2 regions of the Microbacterium sp. NPDC007973 genome follow, and region 1 is predicted to be linked to the other one. Evidence: predicted binding sites of a transcription regulator. Region 1 holds the regulator's gene; the other holds the start of a gene.

Region 1 (7,219 bases):
CGAGATGGCCGCGGCCCCCGCGGTGGAGGTCCGCAGCACGGTGTCGCCCAGCCGCACGAGGCGGGCGCCGGCCTCTTCGAGCGCCGACAGCTCCTCCGGGGCGATCCCGCCCTCCGGACCTACCACGAGCACCACGTCGCGACCGTCCGACGCCTCCGCGGCCACCTCGGTGAGGCGGACGGATGCCGTCGGCTCGAGCACGAGGACGAGAGAGGCACCGGCACGGGCGACGAGGTCGGCCGTCCGCACCACGCCCTCGACCTCGGGCACCCACGCGCGGTGCGCCTGCTTCGCGGCCTCGCGGACGATCGTCCGCCAGCGCGCGAGCCCCTTGTCCGCCTTGGCATCCCAGCGCGAGACGCTGCGCGCCGCCTGCCACGGGACGATCTCATCGACGCCGAGCTCGGTCGCCGCCTGGACGGCCAGCTCGTCGCGGTCGCCTTTCGCCAATGCCTGCACGAGCACGAACCGCGGGACGGGCGCCGCGGTCTCCTGGCGGCCCGTGACGCGCACGTCGACCTGCTTGGGGCCGACGGCGGTCACGACCCCCGAGAGCCACACGCCGCGTCCGTCGCCGAGCGTGACCGCCTCGTCGACCCGCACGCGCCGCACGCTCGCCGCGTGATGCGCCTCCGACCCGGTGAGGGTCACGGCATCCCCCGGCTGTGCGTCGGTGGCGTCGTCGGTGACGAAGTGCAGCGCCATGCTCAGTGGCGGAAGCGGTCGCGGAATTTGCTGAACATGCCCTGCTGGTGCTCGGCCAGGCGCGGCCCCGGAGCCTTGGTGCGCTTGGCGAACTCCTCGATGAGAGCCCGCTCCTTGTGGTCGAGGCGCGTGGGAGTCACCACGTGCACACCGACCTTCAGGTCGCCGCGCTGGCTGCCCCGCAGGGGCGTGATGCCGCGGCCCTTGATCGTCAGCACGTCACCCGACTGCACGCCCGGGCGCACCTCGAGGTCGACGGAGCCGTCGAGCGACTCGATCGTCGTGGTGGCGCCGAGGATGGCGTCGGGCATCGACACCTCGAGGGTGGCGACGAGGTCGTCGCCCTCGCGGCTGAACGCGTCGTGCGCCTCCACAGTGATCTCCAGGTACAGGTCGCCGTTGGGACCTCCGGCCGGGCCGACCTCGCCCGAGCCGGGGAGCTGCAGGCGCAGGCCCGACTCGACGCCGGCGGGGATGTCGACCGACACCGTGCGGCGCGCGCGCACCCGGCCCTGACCCTGGCAGGTGCCGCAGGGGTAGGGAATGGTCGTGCCGTGACCGTGGCACACGGTGCAGGGCTGGCTGGTGACGACGTTGCCGAGGAGGCTCCGCACGGTGCGCTGCACGTGACCGGAACCGTGGCAGATGTCGCACGTGACCTCGCTGGTACCGGGCTGCGTGCACGCTCCCTGGCACGTCTCGCAGAGGACCGCCGTGTCGACCTCGAGGTCGCGGTGCGTACCGAAGACGACGTCGCCGAGCTGCAGCGTGACGCGTACGAGGGCGTCCTGGCCGCGCTCCCGGCGTGACCGCGGTCGCGGGCCGCGGCCTCCGCCGCCGCCCTGCGCGCCGCCGAAGAACGTCTCGAAGATGTCGCTGAAACCGCCGAACCCGGCCGCTCCCCCGCCCCCGAACGGGCTCTGGTCGCCGCCCATGTCGTAGCGGCGGCGCTGCTCGGGATCGCTCAGCACGTCGTAGGCGTGTGTCACGAGTTTGAACTTCTCGGACGCGTCCTCACCGGGATTCACATCGGGGTGCAGCTGGCGCGCGAGACGCCGGTAGGCCTTCTTGATGTCTTCCGGGCTGGCGTCGCGTTCGACGCCCAGGACCTCGTAGTGGTCAGCCACAATCGCCTTCCTGCCCGCTCGCGCGGGGTCGTTCTCGTGGGGAGTGCTCGCGGCGCGAGACGTCAGCGCGAGCTGTCGTCGTCTTCGAGCATCCGGGTCAGATAGTGCGCGACGGCGCGGACCGCCGCGAGGTTGGAGGAGTAGTCCATGCGGGTCGGCCCGAGCAGACCCACGCGGGCCCCGCCGGTGGAGCCGTCGTACCGGCTCGCGAGCACGGAGGCCTCGACGAGGCCGAAAGGCTCGTTCTCGCGCCCGATACTCGCCGACAGTCCCTTCTCGTCGGCGACCATCTCGCTCATCAGGCGCAGCAGGGTCACCTGCTCCTCGATCGCTTCGAGGAGCGGGTAGATGCTGCCGCGGAAGTCCTGCTCGCGCTTGGCGAGGGTCGCGGCCCCGGCCATGACGAGACGGTCCTGACGGAAGGCCTCGAGTTCCTCCCCGACCACGCGCAGGACCGCGTCGGCGATCGCGTCGAGCACGACCCCGGGACGCGGGCCGGCAGTGAGGGCCTCGGAGACGCGCTGGGAGCTCTCGGCGACGCTGTGTCCGACGAGCACGGCGCCGACGCGCGCGCGCAGCAGGGCGATGTCGCTCTCGCCGGGCTCGGCGGGCACGAGCGCGATGCGCTGCGACACCCGGCCGGTGTCGGTGACCAGGATGACGAGAACCCGGGGCCCGCCGAGGGCGACGAGTTCGACGTGCGTGACGTTGGCGCGGGCGAACGAGGGGTACTGCACGATCGCGACCTGGCCGGTCAGCTGCGTCAGCGCCCGTACCGTGCGTGCGAGGAGGTCGTCGAGGTCGCCCGCCTCATCGAGGAAGGAGGTGACGGCGCTGCGCTGGGCACTCGACAGCGGGCGGAGCTCGGCGAGGTGGTCGACGAAGACGCGGTAGCCCTTGTCGGTCGGGACGCGTCCCGACGACGTGTGCGGCGCGACGATGAGGTCTTCGTCCTCGAGAAGGGCCATGTCGTTGCGGATGGTCGCCGCCGACACCCCGAAGGCATGGCGGTCGACGATGGCCTTGCTGCCGACGGGCTCGCGCGTGTCGACGTAGTCCTGGACGATCGCGCGCAAGACCTGGAGGCCGCGTTCCGACACCATGGCTGCTCCTCCCGTTTGGCACTCGACTCGACTGAGTGCCAATTCTACGACGATCGCCCCGCCCGTGCGTCGAGCGGCTCGCGGGCGCCGGCACGACCGACGATTCAGCCCGTGGACAGCGGAGAGGCGCCCCCGGGTCAGGCCGTCAGCGCGCGCACCACGGCATCCGCCAGCAGGCGCCCGCGACGGGTCAGCACGATGCGCCCGCGCACGGCATCCGGGCCCTCGATGAGCCCGTCGGCGATGAGGGATGCCACGGCCTTGCGCCCCTCGCCGAGGATCTCCGACACCGCGAGCCCCTCGCGGATGCGGCTGCGCAGGAGCACCGATTCGAGCCGACGCGCCGTCTCGTCGGGACGCTCTCGCGCCGCGGCGGGCGATTCGGCGGCGGCGAGACGCTGGGCGTACGCGGCGGGATGCTTCACGTTCCACCAGCGCAGCCCCGCGACATGGCTGTGCGCGCCCGGACCGAAGCCCCACCAGTCGGTGCCGCGCCAGTACGCGAGGTTGTGGCGCGAACGGTGCGCGACGCCCCGCGACCAGTTCGACACCTCGTACCAGTCGTAGCCCGCGGCGGCGAGCAGATCGTCGGCGAGCTCGTACATGTCGGCCTGCAGGTCGTCGTCCGGCGTCGCGACAGCGCCGGAGCGGATCTGCCGCGCGAGCTTCGTGCCGTCCTCGACGATGAGCGCGTACGCCGACACGTGGTCGGGTTCGAGAGCGGTCGCCGCCTCGAGCGAGGCGCGCCAGTCGTCGAGCGACTCGCCCGGCGCGCCGTAGATCAGGTCGACGGAGACGTCGAGACCGGCGCGGCGCGCGGCCGAGACCGCGGTGGCGACGTTCAGCGGATCGTGGGTGCGGTCGAGCGCCGCGAGCACGTGCGGCCGGGCCGACTGCATGCCGATCGACAGGCGTGTCATCCCGGCGGCGGCGAGGGTGTCGGCGACCGCGTCGTCCACGGTATCGGGGTTCGCCTCCACGGTCACCTCGGCGCCCGGCGCGATACCGAACTCGTCGCGGACCGCGTCGAGCATGCGGGCGAGGTCGCCCGGCGGCAGCAGCGTCGGCGTCCCGCCCCCGAAGAACACCGTGGATGCCGCGCGCCGACCGCCCGCGGCATCCATCACTGCGCCCGCCAGGCGCACCTCGGTGGCCAGGGTGTCGGCGAAGTCGTCCTGCCGCGCTCCGCGGAGCTCGCTCGCCGTGTAGGTGTTGAAGTCGCAGTAGCCGCAGCGCACGCGGCAGAACGGCACGTGCAGGTAGACGCCGAAATCGGCGCCGGGATCGATGACGAGGTCGTCGGGGAGGCGTCCGTCGACCGGCGCGGGGTCTCCGAGCGGGAGGGGCCCGCCCATCAGGAGGAGTACAGCGGCGAGATCGCGCGCAGGTAGCGCGCGAACAACGCCTTGCGCCGACGCCGGACGCGGCTGGTGAAGAGGCGGTACGACGGGGCGGTGGGCCGATCGAAGGCGCGTACGACGAACCAGACCTCGTCGTTCTCGCGCCACTCGAGGCTGAAGAGCTCCTCGCCGCTCACGATCGAGTGCCCCACGGTGCCCAGGATGAAGCCGACACGACGAGGCTCCTCGAAGACCGAGATGACGCGCAGCTCGGCGTCGGCGCGGTGTCCGTCGACCTTGCCGTGCAGGCGCACGCCGGTGCCGGGGCGGACGAACGGCGTGCCGTCGGCGGCGAACCGCTGCTCTGCTTCGAGCCGGCTCGGCGCGACGGGCGCACCCTCGGCGTCGAAGCCGACGCCCGCGTAGCCCTCCCCGGATGCCGGGCGCACGTCGGTGATGCTGAGTTCCTCGCCGCGCAACGGTGCCCACGACAGCAGCAGCTCGCTCGCGGCGGCGAAACGCTCCTCGCCGCTGCCGATGCGCCAGGCGTCTTCGGCGGGCACGGAGTGCTCCGGCGGATACTGCATCAGGTCGGGCGCCTGGGTGGCGCCGACCGCCGCGTAGTCGACCGTGTCATCGGTGAAGTTCTGCCTGCGCATGATCCACCCCTCTCGGTTGCGTGCGTTCTACTTCTTGGCCTCGACGTCGCCGGAGAGCGCGGCGATGAACGCCTCCTGGGGGACCTCGACGCGACCGACCATCTTCATGCGCTTCTTGCCCTCCTTCTGCTTCTCGAGGAGCTTGCGCTTACGAGTGATGTCACCGCCGTAGCACTTGGCGAGGACGTCCTTGCGGATCGCGCGGATCGTCTCGCGCGCGATGATGCGCGCACCGATCGCGGCCTGGATGGGCACTTCGAACTGCTGGCGCGGGATGAGCTTGCGCAGCCGCTCGGCCATCATCGTGCCGTAGCTGTAGGCCTTCTCGCGGTGCACGATCGAACTGAACGCGTCGACCTTGTCGCCCTGCAGCAGGATGTCGACCTTCACCAGATCGGCGGTCTGTGACCCGGCCGGTTCGTAGTCGAGGCTCGCGTAGCCTTGCGTCCGCGACTTCAGGTGGTCGAAGAAGTCGAAGACGATCTCGCCGAGCGGCATGTTGTAGCGCAGCTCGACCCGGTCTTCGCTGAGGTAGTCCATGCCGAGAAGCGTGCCGCGGCGTGACTGGCACAGCTCCATGACGGTACCGACGTAGTCCTTCGGGAGCAGGATGCCGACCTTGACGATCGGCTCCGAGACCGAGGCCACGCGGCCGTCGGGGTATTCGCTCGGGTTCGTGACCGACACGGTCTCGCCGGTGTCGGTGGTGACCTCGTAGGTCACCGACGGAGCGGTGGTGATCAGATCGAGACCGAACTCGCGTGAGAGGCGCTCGGTGATGATCTCGAGGTGCAGCAGGCCGAGGAAGCCGCAACGGAACCCGAAGCCGAGCGCGACGGAGGTCTCGGGCTCGTACTGCAGCGAGGCGTCGGAGAGCTTGAGCTTGTCGAGGGCCTCGCGCAGCTCGGCGTAATCGCTGCCGTCGATCGGGTAGATACCCGAGAAGACCATGGGCTTGGGGTCGGTGTACCCCGCGAGAGCCTCGGTGGCGGGTTTGCGGTGCGTCGTGATCGTGTCGCCGACCTTCGACTGGCGCACGTCCTTCACGCCGGTGATGAGGTAGCCGACCTCGCCGACGCCGAGCCCCTGGGTGGGGATCGGCTCGGGGCTGGAGACGCCGATCTCGAGCGCCTCGTGGGTCGCGCCGGTCGACATCATCTGCAGACGCTCGCGCGGCTGCAGTGCCCCGTCGATCATGCGGACGTAGGTCACCACGCCGCGATAGGCGTCGTAGACCGAGTCGAAGATCATCGCTCGCGCGGGCGCGTCCGCCACGCCGACGGGAGCGGGGATCTTCTCGACGATGAGGTCGAGCAGCTCCTCGACGCCCATCCCCGTCTTGCCGCTGACGCGCAGCACGTCGGCGGGGTCGCCGCCGATGAGACCCGCCAGCTCGGCCGCGTACTTGTCGGGGTCGGCGGCGGGGAGGTCGATCTTGTTCAGCACCGGGATGATCGTCAGATCGTTCTCGAGCGCCAGGTAGAGGTTGGCGAGGGTCTGCGCCTCGATGCCTTGAGCGGCGTCGACGAGCAGGATCGCGCCCTCGCATGCGGCCAGCGAACGGCTCACCTCGTAGGTGAAGTCGACGTGACCGGGGGTGTCGATCATGTTGAGGGCGAACGTGCCGTCGGCCGTGGACCACGGCATCCGGACCGCTTGCGACTTGATGGTGATGCCGCGCTCGCGCTCGATGTCCATGCGGTCGAGGTACTGCGCGCGCATGTCGCGGTCGGCGACGACGCCGGTGATCTGCAGCATGCGGTCGGCCAACGTCGACTTGCCGTGGTCGATGTGGGCGATGATGCAGAAGTTGCGGATCTGCGCCGGCGGGGTGGCGGACGGCTCGAGGGGCTTCAGGGCGCGCGGTGACATGTTCCGTCGATTGTACGGTGGCGCGCCGACATCGCCGTCCGCGGACGCTCAGGCTGCGCCTCGACGGCGCTTCTAAGGTGGATGCCATGGCGGTCCAGGTCGTGCTCGTGCACGGCATCCGCACGTCGGCGACCATGTGGCGCGCGCAGGTCGCCCACCTCGAGCAGCGCGGCACCCCGGTGACCGCCGTCGACCTGCCCGGGCACGGCACGCGTCGGGGCGAGGAGTTCACCCTCGACGAGGCGTTCGCGACGATCGATCGGGCGGTCCGGGATGCCGCGACCCGCGGTCCCGTGCTGCTCGTGGGCCATTCGATGGGCGGTCTGCTGTCGATCGAATACGTCGGGCGCGAAGACCCGCCGCCGGTCGCGGCGTTCATCGCGGCGTCCTGCACCTCGATCCCGCGCGGGGTG
Region 2 (7,219 bases), on a different contig from region 1:
GGTTCGGGGACGACGTACAGACCCGTGGGGGAGTTGGCCGTCGACATCAGCGCCTCGAGCCATGCGCGGTTCAGTGCGGGCGGGCGTCCGCCGTTGAACTTGAAGACGATGTTGGCGCGGGGGTGCACCCAGACCGACGTGCGGCCGCCTCCCGTGCTGATGTCGTCTTTCCACACGAAGTAGAACGGCTCCCCGCGGCGCAGCTTGTTGCCGACGACCACCTGCAGGTGCGCGAGGAGGCGGTCCTCGAACTCGTTGCGAACGCCGCCCTCGTAGATGAACTTGCCCACATCTGTCCTTTCGCGGGCTGACGTGCCCCGCCGTCTTCACTGTGCAATCGCTATGTGGTCGAAAGGTCTCGCCGACACCCCGTGCGCAACGGCGAGACCGAACGCGACGCCTCAGAACATGCGGGCCACCTGCGCCGGGTTCTGTCCGTAGTGCTCCCGGTGGTACCGGGCGAAGCGCGAGGCGCTGGAGAAACCCCAGCGCTTCGCGACGTCGGAGACCGACACCGCGGTGCCCGAGCGCAACTCCTCGTGGGCGGCACTGAGCCGCACGCGGCGCACGTATTCCATCGGCGTCAAGTCGAGAGTGCGGCGGAACGCGTGTTGCAGCCCGCGCCCCGACATCCCCGCTGCCGCGGCGATGTCCTCGAGGGTGAGCGGCTCGTGCGCGTGCCCCTCGATGTGCGCGACGGCGCGGCGCACGGCGCGCGGCGCCGACGAGCGCTGGTGCGCCCGTTGCACGGCCTCGGCATAGGAGGTCGAGAACGCCGACAGGGTCGACAGGAGCGCGTGCCGGTGCAGCTCCGCGGCCAAGATGTCGTCGTCATGGACGGCGGCCAGCGACGACGACACGTGCGCGAAGGAACGTTCCCACTGGGTGGCGGCATCGCGATCCCGCGGCTGCGGATCGATCCGTCGCAGCACGAGGCGGTCGTCACCCGAGGCGATGCGCGCGACGCGCTCGGCGTCGCTGCGGTCGAAGACGAAGGCGCGTACTCGCGCCGATCCCGTCCATCGCGCGTCGGCCCCGGCATCCGAGGTCACCCACGGCCTCCGCGGGTCGACGGGACGTCCCTCCGACTCGATCCGCACGTCGTCCGCGATCAGGCGGCACGCCATGATCTGGTCGGTCATGCGCACGGAGGAATGGACGGTCGCCCCTAGTTCATACGAGACTGCGGAGAAGTGCGCGAGCTCGACGGAGGTCCACGTGAACGACACGGTGCGGGGGTCCGCCCGCTCGAGGCGGGCGCTGGGGACGAATCGGCGCCACACGCGTTCGACATCGTCGATTCCGCGTGAGCGCACCGAGAGGAACTCTCCCATGGCTTTCCTTCCGCCGCGTCGAGGCGCGGCCCGGGGTGGGGTGGTGGAGCGGAGCGCGGGCCGGACGTGACGTCCGGTATGGGCGCGCTGAGAGGCTGTCAAGGGGCGGGCCGGTTGCACGGGGCCCGCGTTGGATGGGTTCACCGCTGATTCCGGCGGCCCCCCGCGTCCGACGGAAGGACCCCTCATGAGCGACGCTTCGATCGACCCGACCCCCGACGCGACCATGCCGGCTGCCGACGTGGGAATCGCGGGTGTGCAGCCCCTGCGCGACGGCGACACGTCCATCGAGCCGGATCCCGCGCTCGACCCGGCGCAGGCGGAGTGGGACGCCACCACCGCTCTCGACGAGGGCGCCGATCCCGATGACATCAACCCGGCCACCGCGACCGGTGCCGACCCTGCCGAGATCCCGGCAGACGACAGCGACATCCCCCTCGAGGACATCCACCCCGAGTCCACCGGCACCGACTCGCAGGGCGAGGACCCGGGCGTCGTCGAACTGGGCGAAGAGGGCCAGGGCGATCTCGCTCCGGAAGATCTCTGACGCACTCCCGACGCCCCGGTCACCGCTCCCGGTGGTCGGGGCGTCATCGTGTGCGCGGGCCTCTCTCCTGTCGGGCCGCCTACGCATGGTCGCGGCCTCCCGCGACCCGGCGACGAAGCACGCGTGAGGGCGTGGCCGACCGGCGCATACGACGGCCGGCGTAGACGACCCCGCCCTTCACGCGCAGCGCAAGCGCGAGCCAACTGGTGACGGCCCTCTCCGCGGCCCACAGAGGTGCCCACAGAGCCGCGGTGCGGGGATAGACAGCGGCACCGTGCTGGCGACGACGCCCCCTCTCGGCGACCGCGACGGCGATCGCCGCCAGCAGACACAGGATGCCGGGACGCCGGCGCAGCACCACCACGGCGGGCGCGAGTGCGAGCTCGGCGCACAGGCGGACGGGCTGGGCGAGGCTGTCGTAGGCCTGACGCACCCGCTGCGAGAGGAACTGACGCGTGTCCGGCGGCAATCGGCGCACGTAGAGATCGAGGCGGTGCCGCACACGGCCGCCGCGAGCACGAACCGTCCGCTCCATCTCGAGGTTCTCGAAGAGCACGTCCATGTCGTATCCGTGGGGGAGTGACGATCGCCGCACCGCATAGGTGCCCGGATGGTCACGTCCGAATCCGCGGTTGACGAGGGATCGCGCTGTGTCCCAGCGGGCGTGCCAGGGGGCAGGGGCGAAGACGTTCTGCGGCGCGACGAGCTCGGCATCCGACAGATCGGACAGCAGAGCGATCAGGGTCGCGCGGTCATGGCGCACGTCGTCGTCGGCGATCACCACACTTTCGCGTCCGGCGAGAGCGAGTCCCGTGACCACCCCGCACGCCTTGCCGTTGCCGAGAGCGACCGACGACGGCGCGACGTGACGGACGGCGCGGGGGAAGGCGCGGGCGTGGGCGGCGAAGAGCGGGGGTGGAGACCCATCGACGACGGTGACATCCATCCATCCCACGAGCTCGTGGAGGTAGTCCGTGAGCTCGTCGAGGTCGGTGTCGTCACTCCATCGCAGCGGCAGCACGTAGTCGGCGTCGAGACGCATCGGGGCGAGCGCCTCAATCCTCGGTGCGGAAACCCGACGCCTTGTGGGTTCCGTCGCAGAGTGGCTTGATGGTCGACAGTCCGCAGCGGCACAGGGCGACGGTGCGGCGGGTACGGGGCACCTCCGCCCCCTCGCTGGTCAGGAGGTGGGCGTCACCGCGGACGAGGAGGGGACCGTCGGGGTAGGCCGTGATCGTGACGCGGTCGTCGGTCATCGTTCGTCCTCCGTGCGCAGCGACGACGCGCCCCGCGACCACGCGTCCAGCATGTGTCGGCCGACGCGGTCGTCGACCTCGAGGCATGCTGCCGCGCCGAACAGGATGTCGGGGAGCAGGTCGGGCCGGTCCTCGGCCAAGGCGCCGGCGAGGTCGCGTCCGGCGATCTGCTCGTGCACGGCGTCGGCCTCGACGTGCTCGTCGAAGTATTCGCACACGTCGTCGCCGAAGCCCAGCCGGCGCAGCCCCTCGGCGTAGAGACGGTTGGGGATCGAGGAGGTCATCTCGAACGCGGCGAGGTGACCGACGATCGCACCGAGTAAGCGGCGGTTGAGTCCGAACATCGACATCGTGTTGTGCGACGCGAGGGTGACGGCGGGAACGTCGTCGATATAGGCGCCGTAGGCGTCGGTGAGTCCGGCGCCGCGGACCGCCCGTGCGAACAGGGTCGCGTGAACGCGGTCGGGGCGACCGGCGCCGTACTCGTCGGACTGGATCTCGACGAGGGCGGCCTTGGGGCGGCCGGTCAGACGGGGGATGGCCCAGGAATGGGGGTCGGCCTCGCGCAGCGTGTAGACCGTGCGGTGCACGAGGAACTCGTGCGCCTGCTCGAGCGTGGCCTTGCGTGCCAGGTGACGCGAGAGGCTGGGGCCGCCCTCGGCGCCGGTCAGGGCGAAGAGGTCGCGGGCCACGGCATCCGCGGTGGGCGCGGGTGGTTGCGGGACGGCGACGCTCTCGCGCAGCGAGGCCTCGAAGGCCGTCTCGATGACCCGGCGGGTGGCGATGAGCGCGGGATCCCACTCGAGCTCGGCACGGAACGCCGCGATCGATCCATACGACGAGGCGTACAGCGCGAAGAGCGCGAGCTGGAGATCGTCGTCGCGCTCGATGTCGGCGGTCGCGGAGACCGCCGCGTCGGCGAGGGCCGTGTGCCCGGTCGCGACACCGTCCACGAGGTGACGCAGGATCGCAGCGCTCACGGGTCCGCGGGCGTCGAACGGCACCAGCCGGGGCTCGACGTCGTCGACGGGCGCAGGGGGCAGGGGCGAGGACAGGGTGGGGGGCACCCGGGCACTGTGCGTCAGGGAGCGGGGGTTGTTCGAGACCCTTGACAAGCGGAGGCGCCCGGGCGAGGGAGCCCGCCGATGGGACCGCTCCCTCGCCCGGCGCCGATCACTGCTCGATGGGCTGCGGCGTGCTCTCGTGCGCTTCGATCACGCCGTCGCCGTCGTCGGTCGAAACCGCGATGCGGCGCGGCTTGGCCTTCTCGCTGACGGGGATCGTGACCGAGAGCACGCCGTTGCGGTAGGCGGCGCTGATGCGCTCGGTGTCGATGCCCTGCCCGAGGTTGAGCTGTCGGACGAAGGATGCCGTCTCGCGTTCGCGGGTGATCCACTTCACGCCCTCGCCCGAACCGAGGGTGCGCTCGGCGCGGATCGTCAGCAGCTGGCCGTCGACGTCGATGTCGACCGACCCGGGGTCGACACCGGGCAGGTCGGCCGCGAGGACGTAGTGATCGCCGTCGCGGTACAGGTCCATCGGCATCCGGCGCGGACCACCGCCGCGGCGGGCGTCGAGGAGCGTCGACGCGAGGCGGTCGAGGTCGCGGAAGGGGTCGTAGGTGGCCATGGTCGTTCTCCTTTTCGATCGGTCCGGACGTGGCATCCGGGGCTCTAGAAGTTGAGTCAGGTTCGCTCAACTCGGCAGAAGATTAGCACTCTCGGGTCGAGAGTGCCAAGAAGTCGGGCGCGCGATTGTGGCCCGCGTCGACCGCGCCCGCAACCCCCGTGCCGGACCCCCGCGAGCGGGCGTTTCGTGGCCGTCGATGTCGCGCCCCCCGGTCGGCATCCCCCCCGACGAAGGAGAGACATGTACTTCCACCGACAGGAACTCCAGCACAGCGCCACCCCCGACAAGCCCGACGCCGTCTACGCCCGCAAGCTCCAGGAGGTGCTCGGCGGCCAGTACGGCGAGATCTCGGTCGCGATGCAGTACCAGTTCCAGGCGTGGAACATGCACATGCCCGGCAAGTACCGCGACCTCGTGTTCGGTATCGGGGCGGAGGAGATGGGCCACGTCGAGATGCTCGCGATCATGATCGCGCAGCTGCTCGAGAAGGCCCCGCTCGGGATCACCGAGGAGGCCGTGCAGAACGACCCCACCGTCGCGGCCGTCGTCGGCGGCACCGACATCCAGCACGGAATCGTCGCCGGAGCCGGCGCGCGTCCGGTCGACTCGAACGGCAACCCGTGGCAGGGCAGCTTCATCACCGCGAGCGGGAATCTGCTCGCCGACTTCACTGCCAACGCGAACGCCGAGATGCAGGGGCGCGTGCAGGTCGCGCGGCTTTATCACCAGACCGATGACCACGGGGTGAAGGACCTGCTCGCGTTCCTCCTCGCCCGCGACACCATGCATCAGAATCAGTGGGCCGCCGCGGCCGCCGAGCTGCAGGCCGAGGGCTACGAGCAGCTCCCCGTGCCGAGCAACTTCCCCCTCGACAAGGAGGATCGCGACGTGTCGTACCAATACATCAACTTCAGCAACGGGACCCAGGCCGGCGACGGCACGTGGGCGTCGGGGCCGACCCCCGACGGCAAGGGCGAATTCACCTACCTCCCCGAGCCCCCCGCGGGCGTGCCGATGCCCCCGCCCACCAAGCCCGACGTGCGGTTCTACGGCACGACCGAGCTGCCCAACACCGTCGAGAAGCTCGCCGGGCGCGCGCAGGATGCGCTGCACAAGGAATGAGCGGAATGGATGCCGTGGCGCCGGGGCCCTCGACGGTCTCGGCGCCGCGGAGCGGAGCGAGTTTCCCCGCCATGCGCGCGGCCAAGGTGCCGCGCTCGATCGTGGCGGGACCGTACGGGCACCCGTTCCACCCGGTCGCGGTGACCGTGCCCATCGGGGCCTGGTCGTCGAGCCTCGTGTTCGACCTGCTCGGTCTCGCCGCCGACGACCCGCGGGCGTTCGCGACCGGGTCGCGCTGGCTCATCGCGATCGGTCTCGGCGGAGCGGTGGGCGCGTCGGTGCTCGGTCTGTTCGATCTCTCGCGCATCCCGCCCGGGACGCCTGCTCGTCGGACCGCCCTGGCGCATCTCGCTCTCAACGTCACCGCGATGGGGCTGTTCTCGGCCGGCCTCGTCCTTCGGCTGCTCGACCTCGGTCGGGTACCGGTCGTGGCGTTCGGGCTCAGTGCGATCGCCTCCGCCGGCTTGAGCGTCTCGGGCTGGCTGGGCGGCAAGCTCGCCTACCGCTGGGGCGTGCGGGTCGCCGACGAGAACACGCAACGCGAGGGCTTCGAGACGGCGGCCTGAGCGATCCGTCCTCTCGTCCGCGGGGCTACGACGGGCTCAGCCTCCTGCGGCAGAGGTTCTGAGCTTGTCGAAGGGACCGGTCGATCCCCCGTTCAGCTCCCTGCGGCGGAGGTTCCGGAGCTTGTCGAAGGGACCGGAGGCTTCGACCGGCTTAGTCTCCCGCGGCGGAGCGGGCGCCGCAGCGGCACGCGCGCCCAGCCGCCGCTCACCGCGCCGGGGTCGTGCTGCGCCTCGAGCACCGCGCCGCTGGTCGGCGCCGCGGGCCGGCGGCGCAGGCCGAGGGCGTGCTGCAGCGCGCGGATGAAGCGGTCGTAGACGCGCGGCGCGAGGAACTGCAGCGGACGGGTGACGAATTGCGCGGCCCCCACGCCCACCTCGTGCCGGCGTCCGCGCGTCACACGCACGATGGCGCGGGCCACGCGGTCGGCGGCGACCACCGGGGGGAGTGGAAAGGCGGTGCGTCCGGTGTAATTCGCCGCGCGCTGGTAGATCGGGGTGTCGATGCTCGCCGGCAGCACGACCTTCACGCGAATGCCGCGGTGCGCGAGCATCTCCTGACGCAGCGAGCGCGCGAAGCCGAGCAGGCCGTGCTTCGCGGCGACGTACGACGAGACGTAGGGCCCGGACACCTGCGAGTAGAGCGAGCCGACGAAGACGATCGTGCCGCCCCCGCCCGCGCGCAAGTACGGCAGCACGGCGCGGGCGGCGCGCATGTGCCCGAGGAGGTTCGTCTCGATCACCCGATCGCGCACCTCGTCGGGGGTG

The links. Region 1 encodes HrcA, which represses chaperone genes, less so after heat shock. Its sites were predicted from a motif close to TTNGCACTCGNNNNNNNCGAGTGCNAA; they were not measured.
Region 2: the regulator HrcA is predicted to act here: its motif matches at 4,849-4,875, upstream of ACFZA2_RS14490 (Hsp20/alpha crystallin family protein).

What each region holds. Positions count from the first base shown of each region.
Region 1 is NZ_JBIBJJ010000003.1:370,175-377,393, forward strand. It holds gene ACFZA2_RS10765 (16S rRNA (uracil(1498)-N(3))-methyltransferase) at 1-705, opposite strand, end outside; gene dnaJ (molecular chaperone DnaJ) at 708-1,832, opposite strand; gene hrcA (heat-inducible transcriptional repressor HrcA) at 1,895-2,935, opposite strand; gene hemW (radical SAM family heme chaperone HemW) at 3,073-4,290, opposite strand; gene ACFZA2_RS10785 (DUF1990 family protein) at 4,290-4,934, opposite strand; gene lepA (translation elongation factor 4) at 4,962-6,806, opposite strand; gene ACFZA2_RS10795 (alpha/beta fold hydrolase) at 6,893-7,219, shown strand, end outside.
Region 2 is NZ_JBIBJJ010000004.1:363,967-371,185, reverse strand. It holds gene ACFZA2_RS14520 (ATP-dependent DNA ligase) at 1-290, opposite strand, end outside; gene ACFZA2_RS14515 (helix-turn-helix transcriptional regulator) at 402-1,334, opposite strand; gene ACFZA2_RS14510 (sugar ABC transporter ATPase) at 1,522-1,881, shown strand; gene ACFZA2_RS14505 (glycosyltransferase family 2 protein) at 1,961-2,923, opposite strand; gene ACFZA2_RS14500 (CDGSH iron-sulfur domain-containing protein) at 2,937-3,137, opposite strand; gene ACFZA2_RS14495 (iron-containing redox enzyme family protein) at 3,134-4,204, opposite strand; gene ACFZA2_RS14490 (Hsp20/alpha crystallin family protein) at 4,311-4,766, opposite strand; gene ACFZA2_RS14485 (manganese catalase family protein) at 5,007-5,888, shown strand; gene ACFZA2_RS14480 (DUF2231 domain-containing protein) at 5,894-6,454, shown strand; gene ACFZA2_RS14475 (SDR family NAD(P)-dependent oxidoreductase) at 6,547-7,219, opposite strand, start outside.